Regions from separate parts of the Priestia filamentosa genome, predicted to be linked through region 3. Evidence: riboswitches for the same ligand, from Rfam matches in the RefSeq annotation. Region 3 holds a riboswitch; each other region holds the start of a gene.
What was found. A riboswitch is a leader RNA that binds a small molecule or an ion and turns the genes downstream of it on or off. The one in region 3 is predicted to bind S-adenosylmethionine.

Region 1: linked by a shared signal. The riboswitch ahead of B9N79_RS13735 (hypothetical protein) and the one ahead of mmuP (S-methylmethionine permease) in region 3 are both predicted to bind S-adenosylmethionine.
Region 2: linked by a shared signal. The riboswitch ahead of B9N79_RS14105 (bifunctional homocysteine S-methyltransferase/methylenetetrahydrofolate reductase) and the one ahead of mmuP (S-methylmethionine permease) in region 3 are both predicted to bind S-adenosylmethionine.
Region 4: linked by a shared signal. The riboswitch ahead of B9N79_RS20555 (5-methyltetrahydropteroyltriglutamate--homocysteine S-methyltransferase) and the one ahead of mmuP (S-methylmethionine permease) in region 3 are both predicted to bind S-adenosylmethionine.

The regions. Positions count from the first base shown of each region.
Region 1 covers NZ_FXAJ01000003.1:37,876-41,023, forward strand. Annotated here, with positions in the region: gene lepB (signal peptidase I) at 1-246, opposite strand, end outside; gene B9N79_RS13725 (LapA family protein) at 337-693, opposite strand; gene B9N79_RS13730 (YgjP-like metallopeptidase domain-containing protein) at 792-1,517, opposite strand; SAM riboswitch class I at 1,755-1,856, shown strand; gene B9N79_RS13735 (hypothetical protein) at 1,943-2,188, shown strand; gene B9N79_RS13740 (M20/M25/M40 family metallo-hydrolase) at 2,615-3,148, shown strand, end outside.
Region 2 covers NZ_FXAJ01000003.1:118,659-121,806, forward strand. Annotated here, with positions in the region: gene B9N79_RS14105 (bifunctional homocysteine S-methyltransferase/methylenetetrahydrofolate reductase) at 1-1,603, opposite strand, end outside; SAM riboswitch class I at 1,682-1,788, opposite strand; FMN riboswitch at 2,098-2,248, shown strand; gene ribD (bifunctional diaminohydroxyphosphoribosylaminopyrimidine deaminase/5-amino-6-(5-phosphoribosylamino)uracil reductase RibD) at 2,429-3,148, shown strand, end outside.
Region 3 covers NZ_FXAJ01000008.1:69,291-72,438, forward strand. Annotated here, with positions in the region: gene B9N79_RS21715 (GGDEF domain-containing response regulator) at 1-1,475, shown strand, start outside; SAM riboswitch class I at 1,621-1,726, shown strand; gene mmuP (S-methylmethionine permease) at 1,814-3,148, shown strand, end outside.
Region 4 covers NZ_FXAJ01000007.1:40,041-43,188, forward strand. Annotated here, with positions in the region: gene B9N79_RS20550 (hypothetical protein) at 1-122, shown strand, start outside; gene B9N79_RS20555 (5-methyltetrahydropteroyltriglutamate--homocysteine S-methyltransferase) at 432-1,559, opposite strand; SAM riboswitch class I at 1,641-1,741, opposite strand; gene B9N79_RS20560 (alpha/beta hydrolase) at 2,376-2,987, opposite strand; gene B9N79_RS20565 (ring-cleaving dioxygenase) at 2,987-3,148, opposite strand, start outside.

The sequences.
Region 1 (3,148 bases), on a different contig from region 3:
TACAAGATATTCTTCCTTGTGCTCGGGAGATTTTAAAACGACGAGATCTGATCGCTGGGGCTTTCCATACTTATAGTTTACTTTATTGACCACAATTTTGTTTCCATCTTGTAAGTTAGGTAGCATTGAATCCCCTTTTACTGTATAAGGTTGGAAGAAGAAATGTTGAATAAAAAAGGATAAAATAATAGCTAATATGATGGTTTTTACATAAGACCAAAGTTCGCTTTTTGTACTTTTTGTCAAGCTACAATTCGCTCCTTTTAATAAAGATAGTTGGATGCTATGCAACAAAAAGAAGGCTAGTACATTTCCCTGTACTAACCTTCTACATCTTTATTTATTTAGCCTGCTCTTTATACCAACATTTTTATTTTCAGAAGAAGATAATTCTTTTTCTTTCTTTTTTGCGGCTGTTGTATTGTCTTTGTCAGCTTCAACAGAAGGAGGTACTGATGCTCCATTTTTTTGAAGTTGACGGATTTGACTCTGAAGACGAATGATTTTAACCAAACTTAATGATACAGCTACAACGCCACCAAATACGGCAGAGCCAAGAATAACGAGAATTAGTGGCCAGTCTTGTGTACCAAATACGTAGTTAAACTGAACGGGTTCATCATTTACAATAGCTAAAATAGCAACGATAAGAGCAAAAACAAGAGCTAAAATAAAATAGCGTTGTCCTTTCATAAAAAACTCTCCTTTTTAAATGGATCAGTATCAGTATTTTTATGTTTATACCCTCAACTATAAGTATGAAACCATTTCAGTTTTACTACTTCTTTAATTTATAGAGAGAGCGTATGTTCTTTTAGCCACTCTAAGCGTTCATTATAGTCTTCAAAAAGGGAAGAAGGATTTTGTTCCACTTCTTTGGCGATAACAGCTTCAATTGTTGCCATTGGAGCCATAAGCAAATGCCAATCTGCTTTTACATCTCCGTTGTTGTAAGAAACCAGGTTAGGCGATTCTTCCCATGTGATAGAAGCTACATCGTTTGTTAAAAGAGGGGTAAGGCTTTTTAAAATATCTTTTGTTTTATCATGGCCTTTTGTTATGTACCACTCTTTTAACATAGTAAAGATTTCTTCATTCGTTTTTGCTTCATCCCAGCTTGTTGGAATTTGTGCTGTGAACTTTGAATATTTAAAAGCGAAAGATGGAGTATCTTCAGTTGTTTCGATGTTTAAACGGTACTGACGTCCAAGGTAAAAGAAACGCTCTCCAGATTGAAACGATTTCTTTTCATCAGATTTAACAACGTTTTCTGCTTCTGTTATCTTTTCTTCATCTTGAGTATGATTTTCCTCAGAAGTTTGAACGTCTCCTAGCTGCTCAGCAATCCAGTCAGCTTTACGAGCTAATACAAATTGAAGGTTGCTTTTTGTGAAACTTTTCGGTACAGTAAGCAGAACCCCTTCATCTTTGCAAACTGAAATTTGAACGTTTGTTGTATTTTGAACTTGGTGAATCGTGTAATTGAAACTATGCTTTTTTGTTTTAAAATGATACATATTGAAACTCCTTTCTACAAATTTTCATTGTATATGTAAACTAAGGTGAAGGTCAAGGTTACACCGATAACTTCTTATTAATAATATCAGGAAATTGACACATATGCTCAAACTGTTCTTTCATTTTTCCTTAAAATGCTCATTTACAAAATAAAGAATAGTTGGTATAATTCCATTATTCACAAACATATATTGTTTATTAAGACAGTCAACTTTATTAACAATAGAAAAATATACAACTTATCAAGAGTGGATAAGAGAACTGGCTCAATGATTCCACAGCAACCTGCGTATGCAAGGTGCTACTACCAGCAAAGCAAACGCTTTGAGTGATAAATGTGCAGAGAAAAGATGCCAATCGCTTTTAGCGATTGGCATTTTTCTTTTGCCTTTGTCGAAAAGTATATTAAAAGGAGAGAGATAAAATGAAACATGTCGAGTGGAAGGCTTATGTTGAAAAAAATTTAGAAAATGTGGTGTCAGAAGTTTATATTCATTCCCTTGAGACATTTATTCAAATTATCGCTAAAGATTGTGACTGTACATATTCAGTAGCTATTGATTACAAGGAACTACAGAGAAGTGATGATGAGAAAGTGTCTAACCTTCTCTTAGAAAAGCTTCAGAGAGTAGGATTTGAGCATAAAGAAAGAGTGCTTGCCTCTTATTAGAAAGAGAGAACAAATCTAGTATTCATAACGTATAATAAAGTGAGCAAACTACCTCTATAGGATGTTTGTAAGAACACTATGAGTAGCACAAAATGAATTTGTCAAAATTTTTTAAAAAATATACATCCTAAATAGTCAAAAACTGTGTTATCTTATATAAAAGGTAAATTGAGGAAGGGGCGACGTTCATGGATTATTCCATTGAATATGGAAGTGATCAAAGTAGTGAAGAACTAATTGATCACATCTTGGACTATTTAGAAGCAAAATAAGAAAAAAGAGCAGCCTACAAGTGAAAGAGCTGCTCTTTTTATTTGGTTTTCTTTCTTTAAAAAGTGGTTGACGTAAAAAGGAAGATAGCGGAGAATGGGCTTAATTATAGCAGCATAAACATTGCTTTCTAAAAAGTCGAACAGGGGGGAGAACATGAAAGGGCAAACTTACTTTCAAACAAAACAACAGCTCATCGACCTTCTTTGTGAACTTGTGTCCGTTCCGAGTATTACTGGAAGCTCTGCAGAAGGAGAGATGGCCAAGTTTATTCATCGTAAGTTTCTACAGCTTCCATATTTCAGAAAACACCCTTCTTATGCTCAATTACATGATACGGAAGACGGAAGATTTATTGTAACTGCATTTGTAAAAGGTCAAAAAACAAATAAAACGGTTATTCTTGTTAATCATCATGATGTTGTTGGAGTTGAGGGATATGGGATTTGGAAAGATGCCGCCTTTAACCCCATTGAACTAACAAAACGATTTTATGGACAGCGTGAGCTTGTACCATTTGAAGTCCGCCAAGACTTAGATCGAGGAGAATGGCTTTTTGGACGTGGAATTATGGATATGAAAAGCGGAATGGTGACCCAAATGTCTCTCATTGAACGAGCGTCAAATGGGGAATTTGAAGGAAATCTGTTGTTTTTATCTGTTCCAGATGAAGAAGTAAGTTCGATAGGA
Region 2 (3,148 bases), on a different contig from region 3:
CATGATGTAAGAAACGAGCATTTTTAGCACCTGTAAGCGGCATAATACCGATATAGATAGGAGCTTTTAAACTTTTAGTTGCTTCATAGACATCTTCAAGCTGCTCAATTGAATAAATAGGCTGAGAGATAAAGTAATCTGCTCCACAATCAACTTTTTTCTCAAGGCGTTGCACGGCTCTGTCAAGGTGGCGGACATTAGGGTTGAAAGCTCCTGCAATTGAAAAGTTTGTTTTTTGGCCAAGAGGTTTACCTGAAAATGAAACTCCCTCATTGAACTGTTTAATAAGGCGAATCAAATCAAAAGAAGAGAGATCATATACAGATGTAGCACCAGGGAAATCTCCAATCTTTGATGGATCGCCTGTTAGAGCAAGAACCTGATTGAATCCTAGCGTATGCATGCCCATTAAGTGTGACTGAAGACCAATCAAGTTATGATCTCGACACGTTAAATGAATAAGTGGGCGCGTTTTTAGCTGATCTTTTAAAAGTGAAGCCATCGCTAGGTTACTAATACGTGGACTTGCTAGAGAGTTATCCGCAAGTGTTAATGCATCAATCCCAGCTGCTTGAAGAGCATGAGCTCCCTTTAGAAATTTATCAACTCCAAGCTTTTTAGGTGGATCAAGTTCAACAATAATAGAGTGCTTTTCTTGTACAATTTCATGAAGATGGGGTTGTGCCTGAATCTCTTGACTAAGAACCTCAATTGGTGGAGCTTCCTTTACGGTTTTTTCTGTAATCGGTACAGCATTTTTGAGCGCTTTTGCCATTGCTTCAATATGGGAAGGTGTTGTTCCGCAGCATCCGCCAAGTAATCGAACTCCTTGGTCTTTAAACGCAAGAGCTGTTTTGTAGAAATAGTCTGGATCTGTTTCATAAATAAGGCGACCATCAACATATTGAGGTAAACTAGCATTTGGATATGCTGATAGAAAACTTTTATCTAAAAGAGGAACTTCCTCTAAAATTTCAAGCATATGATAAGGACCTTGACGACAGTTTGTACCTACAACATCTGCTCCGAGTTCTTCTAATATTTTTAAAGCTTTCACAATAGGGGTGCCGTCTTGAAGAACTCCTTTTTCATGGAGAGAGACGTTTGTCACGATAGGTTTATCTGTCTCATGACGTGCGATTTCTAAAACGGTTTTCAGCTCTTCCAAGTCATAAAATGTTTCAAAAAGAAGTCCGTCAACATCCTCAGACAAAAGCCAAAAAAGCTGTTCTCTAAAGCTTCTTTTAATTTCTTCAAGAGAAATAATACTTTTTTGGAACGATCGAATTCCGCCAATTGTACCTAGAACGTATCCAGAATCTCCAACTGCTTTTTTTGCGAGACGAACTCCTTCAATGTTGATGTCCTTTACTTTTTCTTCCGCTCCATATCTTTTAAGCTTCGGGAAATTTGCTCCATATGTATTTGTTTGAATAACAGAAGCACCTGCTTTTTGATATGCTTTGTGAATGTTAAAAATATCTTCTGGCTTTGTAATGTTTAATTCTTCAAAACAGTTATCAATTCCGTGAGCATGAAGCAGTGTGCCCATTGCCCCATCCCCAATTAGAATTTTCGACTGCAAATCCTCAAGTAAACCCATCTTCATCTCCCCCTTTTAGTGAATATCACTTTCCTAATAAAAAAAGCCTTCTTTATGAAAAGAAGACTTATAGTTGTCTTCTTATCTTCTAAGCAAATATGCTTACTGGATTTAGCACCTTGTTACAAACGTAACTGGTTGCTGAAGTTTCATAGGGCCAGTCCCTCCACTTCTCGTGATAAGAAATATTTATATACATATTAATTTGGATAATTTTTAAATATACTAATAATAACTTTTACTTTTCCTTGGAAAGTGTATCTGATTTTTGAAATTATACAATAATTTCTGAACATTTTAAACCCTTTTTTTAAAATTCTCTTTTTTAAGGGCAAATATACTCTAAAAAAGCTGAAGGGATAAATTTGGATATTGAACTTTATTTTAGGAAGAATGTTCGGATTTAAAAGGGAAAGAATCAGAAAGTACAAGAAAAGAAGCAAAAAGTTATGACTTTTGTGAGAACCTCTGCTATAATAAAGTCAAATTTCATAGTTATCCTTCGGGGTCAGGTGAAAATCCTAACCGGCGGTGGTGAATAATGATTGTATTCTAAGCCCGCGACCCGCATGTCTTTACTGAGATGCGGTTGATCAAGTTTGAATCTTGAGCCGACAGTTAAAGTCTGGATGGGAGAAGGATCAGGTGCGACACTATCAGTTTGTGTTTTTTTAAACGTGCATAACGTTTTTTAAGCATACACATGATAGTCTGTTTTCGCTTATTTTCATTTTGTCAATATACTGATTCAGCATCTCTACCCCTTTAGGACGCATTCCTAAAGGGGTTTTTACGTATAAAGGGGTTCGTAATGGAGGGGGAAAAGTGAACGATCAAGCATATATGAAACTTGCTATACAAATGGCAAGTGCGACAATAGGACAAACTAAACCGAATCCAGCAGTTGGAGCTGTTGTTGTAAAAGATGGAGCAATCGTTGGAATGGGTGCACATTTAAAAGCAGGTGAACCACATGCTGAAGTTCATGCTTTAAATATGGCAGGAGACAAAGCTTATGGTGCGACAATTTATGTCACTCTTGAACCTTGTAGCCATTATGGGAAAACACCTCCATGTGCAGAGCTTATTATCCAAAAAGGCATTAAGCGCGCTGTTGTTGCATCTCTTGATTCAAATCCGCTTGTAGGTGGAAGAGGGATGGAAATGATGAAAAAGGCAGGCATCGAAGTGAAAGTCGGCGTTCTTGAAAAAGAGGCCAAAGCACTTAATCCTTTTTTTCTTCATTTTATGAGAGAAAAGCGTCCCTTTGTGACATTAAAGGCTGCCATGAGTTTGGATGGTAAAATTGCAACAAAAACTGGAGAAAGCAAGTGGATCACAGGTGAACAAGCAAGACTTGATGGTCATCGTCTTCGGCATTCTCATGATGGAATTCTAGTTGGAGCAAATACAGTGATAGCTGATAATCCATTGTTGACAACAAGAATTATGGGCCATGCGCGTCACCCAATTCGTATTGTGCTAGACACCACCCTTAAAATTTCACCTGAGGCTAAGATTTTTCAAGATGATTCTGCTGAAACG
Region 3 (3,148 bases):
CAATAATAGGTTGGGAGAAAATCGGAACAAAGGCAAGAGAGCTAATGGATGAGCTAGAAGTTATAGATAAAGAAGAGTTGGAAATGGAAAGTGTAGAGCGCTATATATTTAATGTGATCCAGCTTTGCTACGCATATGATCATCAAGAAGTAATCGACTTTCCGAAAAAGACCAATGAACAACAAAAAGAGAGTGCCGTCATCTTATTAATTGATAATGACACATCTTTTTTAATGTATATGAAAGAAAAATTAGAAGAAGAAGCTGATTGGTGTGTCATTGTAGTAGCAAATCCTCAAAAGGCTGCCTCTGCTCTTTATGATATGAAACCGGATTGTGTGATTATGGATATTCATATGAGGGAGAAAAATGGACTTGAATTGCTTGAGTTTCTAAATGGAAAGCTTAAACAACAATTCATTCCAACTTTGATAGTAAGTGTTGATGGAGGAAAAGAAGCACGCATTAATAGTTACCAAAAAGGGGCAGATGACTTTATTCAGAAACCGTTTGATATAACAGAGTTTATTGTGCGTATTCAAAGGCAATTAGACAGAAAAAAGCAATTTCATGATCTGTTACTTCTTGATGAGTTGACACATGTGTATAATCGTAAATATTTAAATCAAGCTTACGAACGGCTGCAAAATGAAAGGAATCGTTCTAGAGAACCATACTGTTTAGCTGTTTTAGATATTGATCATTTCAAGAAAATTAATGATACACATGGCCACCTTGTTGGAGATGAAATCTTAAAAGCCTTTGCTCGCTTTTTAAAAGAGGAAACACGTATGAATGACATTGTGGTTCGTTTTGGGGGAGAAGAATTCATCATTCTTTTTCCGAAAACAAATATTCAGGAAGGGTATGAGGTGATTGATCGGTTACGAGTGAAATTTAAAGAGTTATCATTTGAAGGAAAAAGGACATTTTTTTGCACATTCTCCTCAGGGATTGTAGAGGTAAACAATGTAAATACACTCGAATACTGGTTACAACTAGCAGATAATGCTCTTTATGAGGTAAAGAAAAAAGGCCGGAATCGGGTACAGAAGGCAGAGTCCTTATATAGTTTTTTACCTCAAAAAGTATTGAAAGTAGCAGTAGTCGATAATGATCCAATTATTAGAACGATTATCAAAGGTATTTTAACAAAGCTTCCTCACCAGCAGACAGTTCTTGAAGTTAAAACATTTAAAAATGGAAAAGATTTTATGAATTCTAAATGGCATATAGCAGAGGAGGATTCGTGTCTTGTGATTTTAGATGGGATTATAGATGGATTAGAAGTGCTAAAATGGCTGTATAATCAAGAACAACAAGGCCTTTATAAAGTAATTCTGCTTACTTCAGGAAACAGTAAGGAAGATGTGGCAAGAGCACTTCAACTTGGGGCAGATGATTATATGATAAAACCATTCAACTTATTAGAGTTGGAAACAAGAGTAGGAAAATTAATGAGCAGAATGTTTTAACGCTAGTAATGAAGAAAATAAGGGAAGTTGATTGAAACGAGCAGGTTTGTCTGTTCTTTTTTAGATGCGTAATATGTGATTATTCTGAACTATTAGAATGGTATTGACAATTAATAAAGAGAACGATATAGTTATGAAAATTGAATTCTTATCCAGAGAGGTGGAGGGACTGGCCCTTTGAAGCTTCAGCAACAGGTCAATTATAGACACTGTGCTAATTCCAGCGGGTGATTTAGCCTGATAGATAGGACCGTACGTTTTTATTTGTCAGTAACGCATCCAAAAAATTGGATGCGTTTTTTATTGGGTTTTTAATTGAAATATGAAGGAGAATCAGCATGGGAGCTCAACCAAAACAGGAATTTCAAAGGAAAATGAAAGAAAGACATCTTGTAATGCTTTCACTTGGCGGAGTTATTGGAACAGGTCTTTTCCTAAGCTCTGGTTATACAATTCAACAGGCAGGCCCCTTTGGCACTATTCTTTCTTATCTTGTTGGTGCCGTCGTTGTCTATCTTGTAATGCTATGTTTAGGAGAACTTTCTGTCCACATGCCTGAAACAGGCGCATTCCATGCATATGCAGCTAAATATATCGGTCCAGGAACTGGGTATGCTGTTGCATGGCTTTATTGGTTAACATGGACGGTTGCACTTGGATCGGAGTTTACAGCAGCAGGGCTGCTTATGCAGCGTTGGTTTCCATCTATTAATGTATGGATATGGAGCGCATTATTTGCTGTTTTGATTTTTGTTCTTAATGCTTTAACAGTCAAATTTTTTGCAGAATCAGAGTTTTGGTTTTCATCTATTAAAGTTTTAGCCATTGTATTTTTTATTATCCTAGGAGCAGGAGCAATGTTTGGTATTATTCCGCTTGAGCATTCAGAAGCTGCTCCGTTTTTCTCTAATATAACGAGTGAAGGTCTTTTTCCAAATGGAGCATTAGCTCTTGTAATGACGATGCTTGCAGTTAACTTTGCTTTTTCAGGAACAGAGCTTATTGGAGTTGCAGCTGGGGAAACAGCTGATCCGGAGAAGAACATTCCTAAGGCTATTCGTACAACATTATTCCGACTTATTATTTTCTTTGTTGGAACGATTGTTATTTTGGCAGCATTCTTACCAAGTTCAGAAGCAGGAGTTGTAGAAAGTCCATTTGTTGCTGTTCTTGAAAAAATAGGTGTCCCATACGCAGCAGATATTATGAACTTTGTCATTCTAACAGCTATTCTATCAGCAGCAAACTCAGGGCTCTATGCTTCATCTAGAATGCTCTGGTCACTTGCTGATCAAAAAACAATTTCACCCATCTTTGCAAAATTAACAAAGAGAGGTGTTCCAATTTACGCTGTAATTTTGAGTATGGTTGGAGGGGTGCTTGCTTTATTTTCAAGCATTATTGCTCCTGATACCGTATATATTGTTCTCGTCTCTATCTCAGGACTTGCCGTTGTTATAGTTTGGATGAGCATTAGTCTTTCACAGCTTTTCTTCCGCCGCTGTTATATTCGAGAAGGAAACTCTGTTGAAGATTTAGCATACAAAACACCGCTTTATCCATTTGTCCCTATTGCATCATTTTTACTTTGTTTAGCATCATGTATTGGGATTGCTTTTGATCCAACACAGCGTATAGCCTTGTATTGCGGCCTTCCATTTATTATTTTATGC
Region 4 (3,148 bases), on a different contig from region 3:
TTTCCTTTTCAATTAAGGCTATAGAGGAATTAGAAAACTTCTATTTATACATAGATAGTAAAAATGATCCGTTTGCAAATGCTCATTGGAAACTCGATAATTTAGATTCCTCACAATCATAAATGGATGAATATGATCTGCAAATGCTAGTTAATATACAATCTAAAGGAAGTAATAAAAGCGCAAACTTGCTCAGTAACATCAAGCCTGCGCTTTTTATTTTTGTTTATATATACTTTTACAAACCATTTTTAAATTATACAAAGCTCATCTTAAGTTGTTGTTTTTTCTTACTGATTACCCATCTTTTGTAGGTGACTAGGATTAATATATCCAGGTTTTAGAGATTGTTTGAATGGATGACTTTGCACCAAAACCTTCGATTAAAAACCCCTCCTAAGTGAAAGGAAAGGTTTTGTAAAAATCACTCTTTAGTTATTTTCCCAAACATCTTGAGCGATTTTAATTACATGACTGATTTTATTCCATTGTTCTTCTTCTGTTAACTCGTTTCCTTCTTCTGTACTTGCAAATCCACATTGAGGACTTAGTGATAAGTTTTCTAGAGGTATGTATTGGCTTGCCTCTTGAATTCTTTCTTTAATTGTTTCAGGATTTTCTAGTTTAGCAAATTTAGATGTTATTAATCCTAGTACAACGGTTTGGTTATTACGAGTAAAGTTTTTTAATGGTTCAAAATCACCTGAACGGTTGTCATCATATTCAAGGAAAAGTCCGTCTACATTTAAGTTAGCGAAGATTGCATCCGAGATATTATCGTAGCCGCCACTTGTGATATAAGTAGATCTGAAATTCCCACGGCAAATATGCATTGTGATCAGCATATCCTCAGGCTTCTTAGAAATCGCATCGTTTAAGCAGCTTACTCTCGTATCAATAATATCCTGTACATCCATGCCAAGCTTTTCAACAACTGCTTTTATACGTTCTTCCGAAACAAAATCAATCCAAGAAGTATCATCTAATTGTAGATAACGGCATCCCGCATCATAAAAAGCTTGAATGGCTTTTTGATAAGCAGCTACTGTATCATTATAAAACTGCTCACGGTTCCCCCCATAATATGAATCCTCTTGAATTCTAGTGAATAACATGTTAGGACTTGGAATGGAGAATTTAGCAACTTGGCTTCCATCACCATATTGTTCGACAGCTTCTTTTAAAAACGTGAAGTGTTCTAGCATATAATGATGGTTGAAACTCACTTTACCAACTACTTTAATAGCCTTATTTTTTGTTTTTGCCCCTTTAAATTGACTGATATATTCCGTTTCAAACTCCTCTACACCTTCTAAGCCTGATAAAAAGTCTAAATGCCACCAAGAGCGTCTAAATTCACCATCAGTAATCGATTTAAGGCCTGTCTCAATTTGTTTTTGGACAAGCTTTTCAATTTCTTTATCTTCTACAGCTTTTAAGGCATCCTTATCAATCTCTCCATTTGCATAAGCTGTTCTTGCTTCTTTAAGAGGTGCTGTTCTTAAAAAACTACCTACGTGATCTGCTTTAAATGGAGCTTTTACTAATGTCTTTGTCATAATTTCATTTCCTTCTTTCTTTCAAAATTAAAAAACCTCTTCTTAAAAATAAGAAGAGGGTAATTGTCATAATGGGTGCTCTTCTTATCTTCAAGCAAATCGCTACTGGAATTGGCACAGTACTTTAATAGTCCGCTGCCGAGGTTTCCTAGGGCCAGTCCCTCCACCTCTCGAGATAAGAATATTCAATTTATTTAACTTAAAAATAGGTTACACCTGTTTTATTAGCTTGTCAAATAAAAATTTATTTCTCACTGATTTTAATGTTGACTTTCATCTTATATTTAATTTCTCTTTCTTTCCTGTGAATTTAAACCATTCTCTTCATTTGTCAAGATAAAATACAGTACCAAAACGGTTTGAGGATATGAATAACAGACTAAAAACCTTTGCTTATTATGCATTCTACCCTTAGTATCCCTATTATTACTATCCATTCATTATAAAAATAAAAGAATACTTTAAAATAATTATGCTTATTAATTTACTCGGCCATCTGACCATCAGTAATCAAAAAGCGCACACCCGTTATTAATCAACGAGTTTGCACTTTTTTTAGATATAATGTGTAAATGTCTTATTTTTTAAGGTAGATTAAGCTGATTTAATTGATACTTATCTAAATCTGGGTGAGTGAATCATCCACTCAATGTGGCATTCCTTATTAAAGGTAATGTTTCACAAAATATCTTTATTGTATTAAATTCTAAGATTTTCGAGTCATTACCTCTTATCGAATTTATAAGTTAGCTGATTAACTGTGAACACTTTGCTTCCATTTATCACAAGATATAATGTCATGCCTACTCATTTACACTATTTCGACTGTATTTTTTGATACCACTGGCTTGCAGCTTCTACCTCTTCAATTGTTAATTGATGGCCTTTATTCTCCCAATGAAGTTCTACATGTGCATTAGCTTTTTCTAATAAGGATTGAAGCTCATTCGATTCCATTGGCGAGCAAATCGGATCATTTGTCCCAGCAGCAATAAACACAAACTTACCTGATAAGTCCGGAAGATCAATCCCTTTTCTCGGTACCATAGGGTGATGAAGAATAGCACTCTTTAAAGCATTTTGGTAGTGAAATAATAAACTAGCTGCTATATTCGCTCCATTTGAGTAGCCAATGGCGACAATATTATCACGATCAAAACTATATTTTTCTGCTGCCTCATCAAGAAATTCATTTAATTCTTTTGTTCGGAAAATAAGGTCTTCTTCATCAAATACCCCTTCAGCCAATCTTCTGAAGAATCGAGGCATTCCATTTTCTAATACATTTCCTCGAACACTTAAGACAGAAGCCTCATCATCAATTCTTCCTGCGATAGGCAACAAATCTAATTCATTTCCACCAGTACCATGTAGTAATAATAATGTTGGTTTTGTGGAATCTTTCCCTTTATTGAAAATATGCTTCATTATTTATCCCCCTCCAGAACACGAACCTCTACTTGCGGTAAGGTTTCTTCTAATTCTTCTCTTTTTGACTCTAACCAAGATGGCAACATCAGTTTTTTTCCAAGTTCATGGATAGGTTCATCCACTGAAAAACCTGGTGGATCAGTTGCTATTTCGAAGAG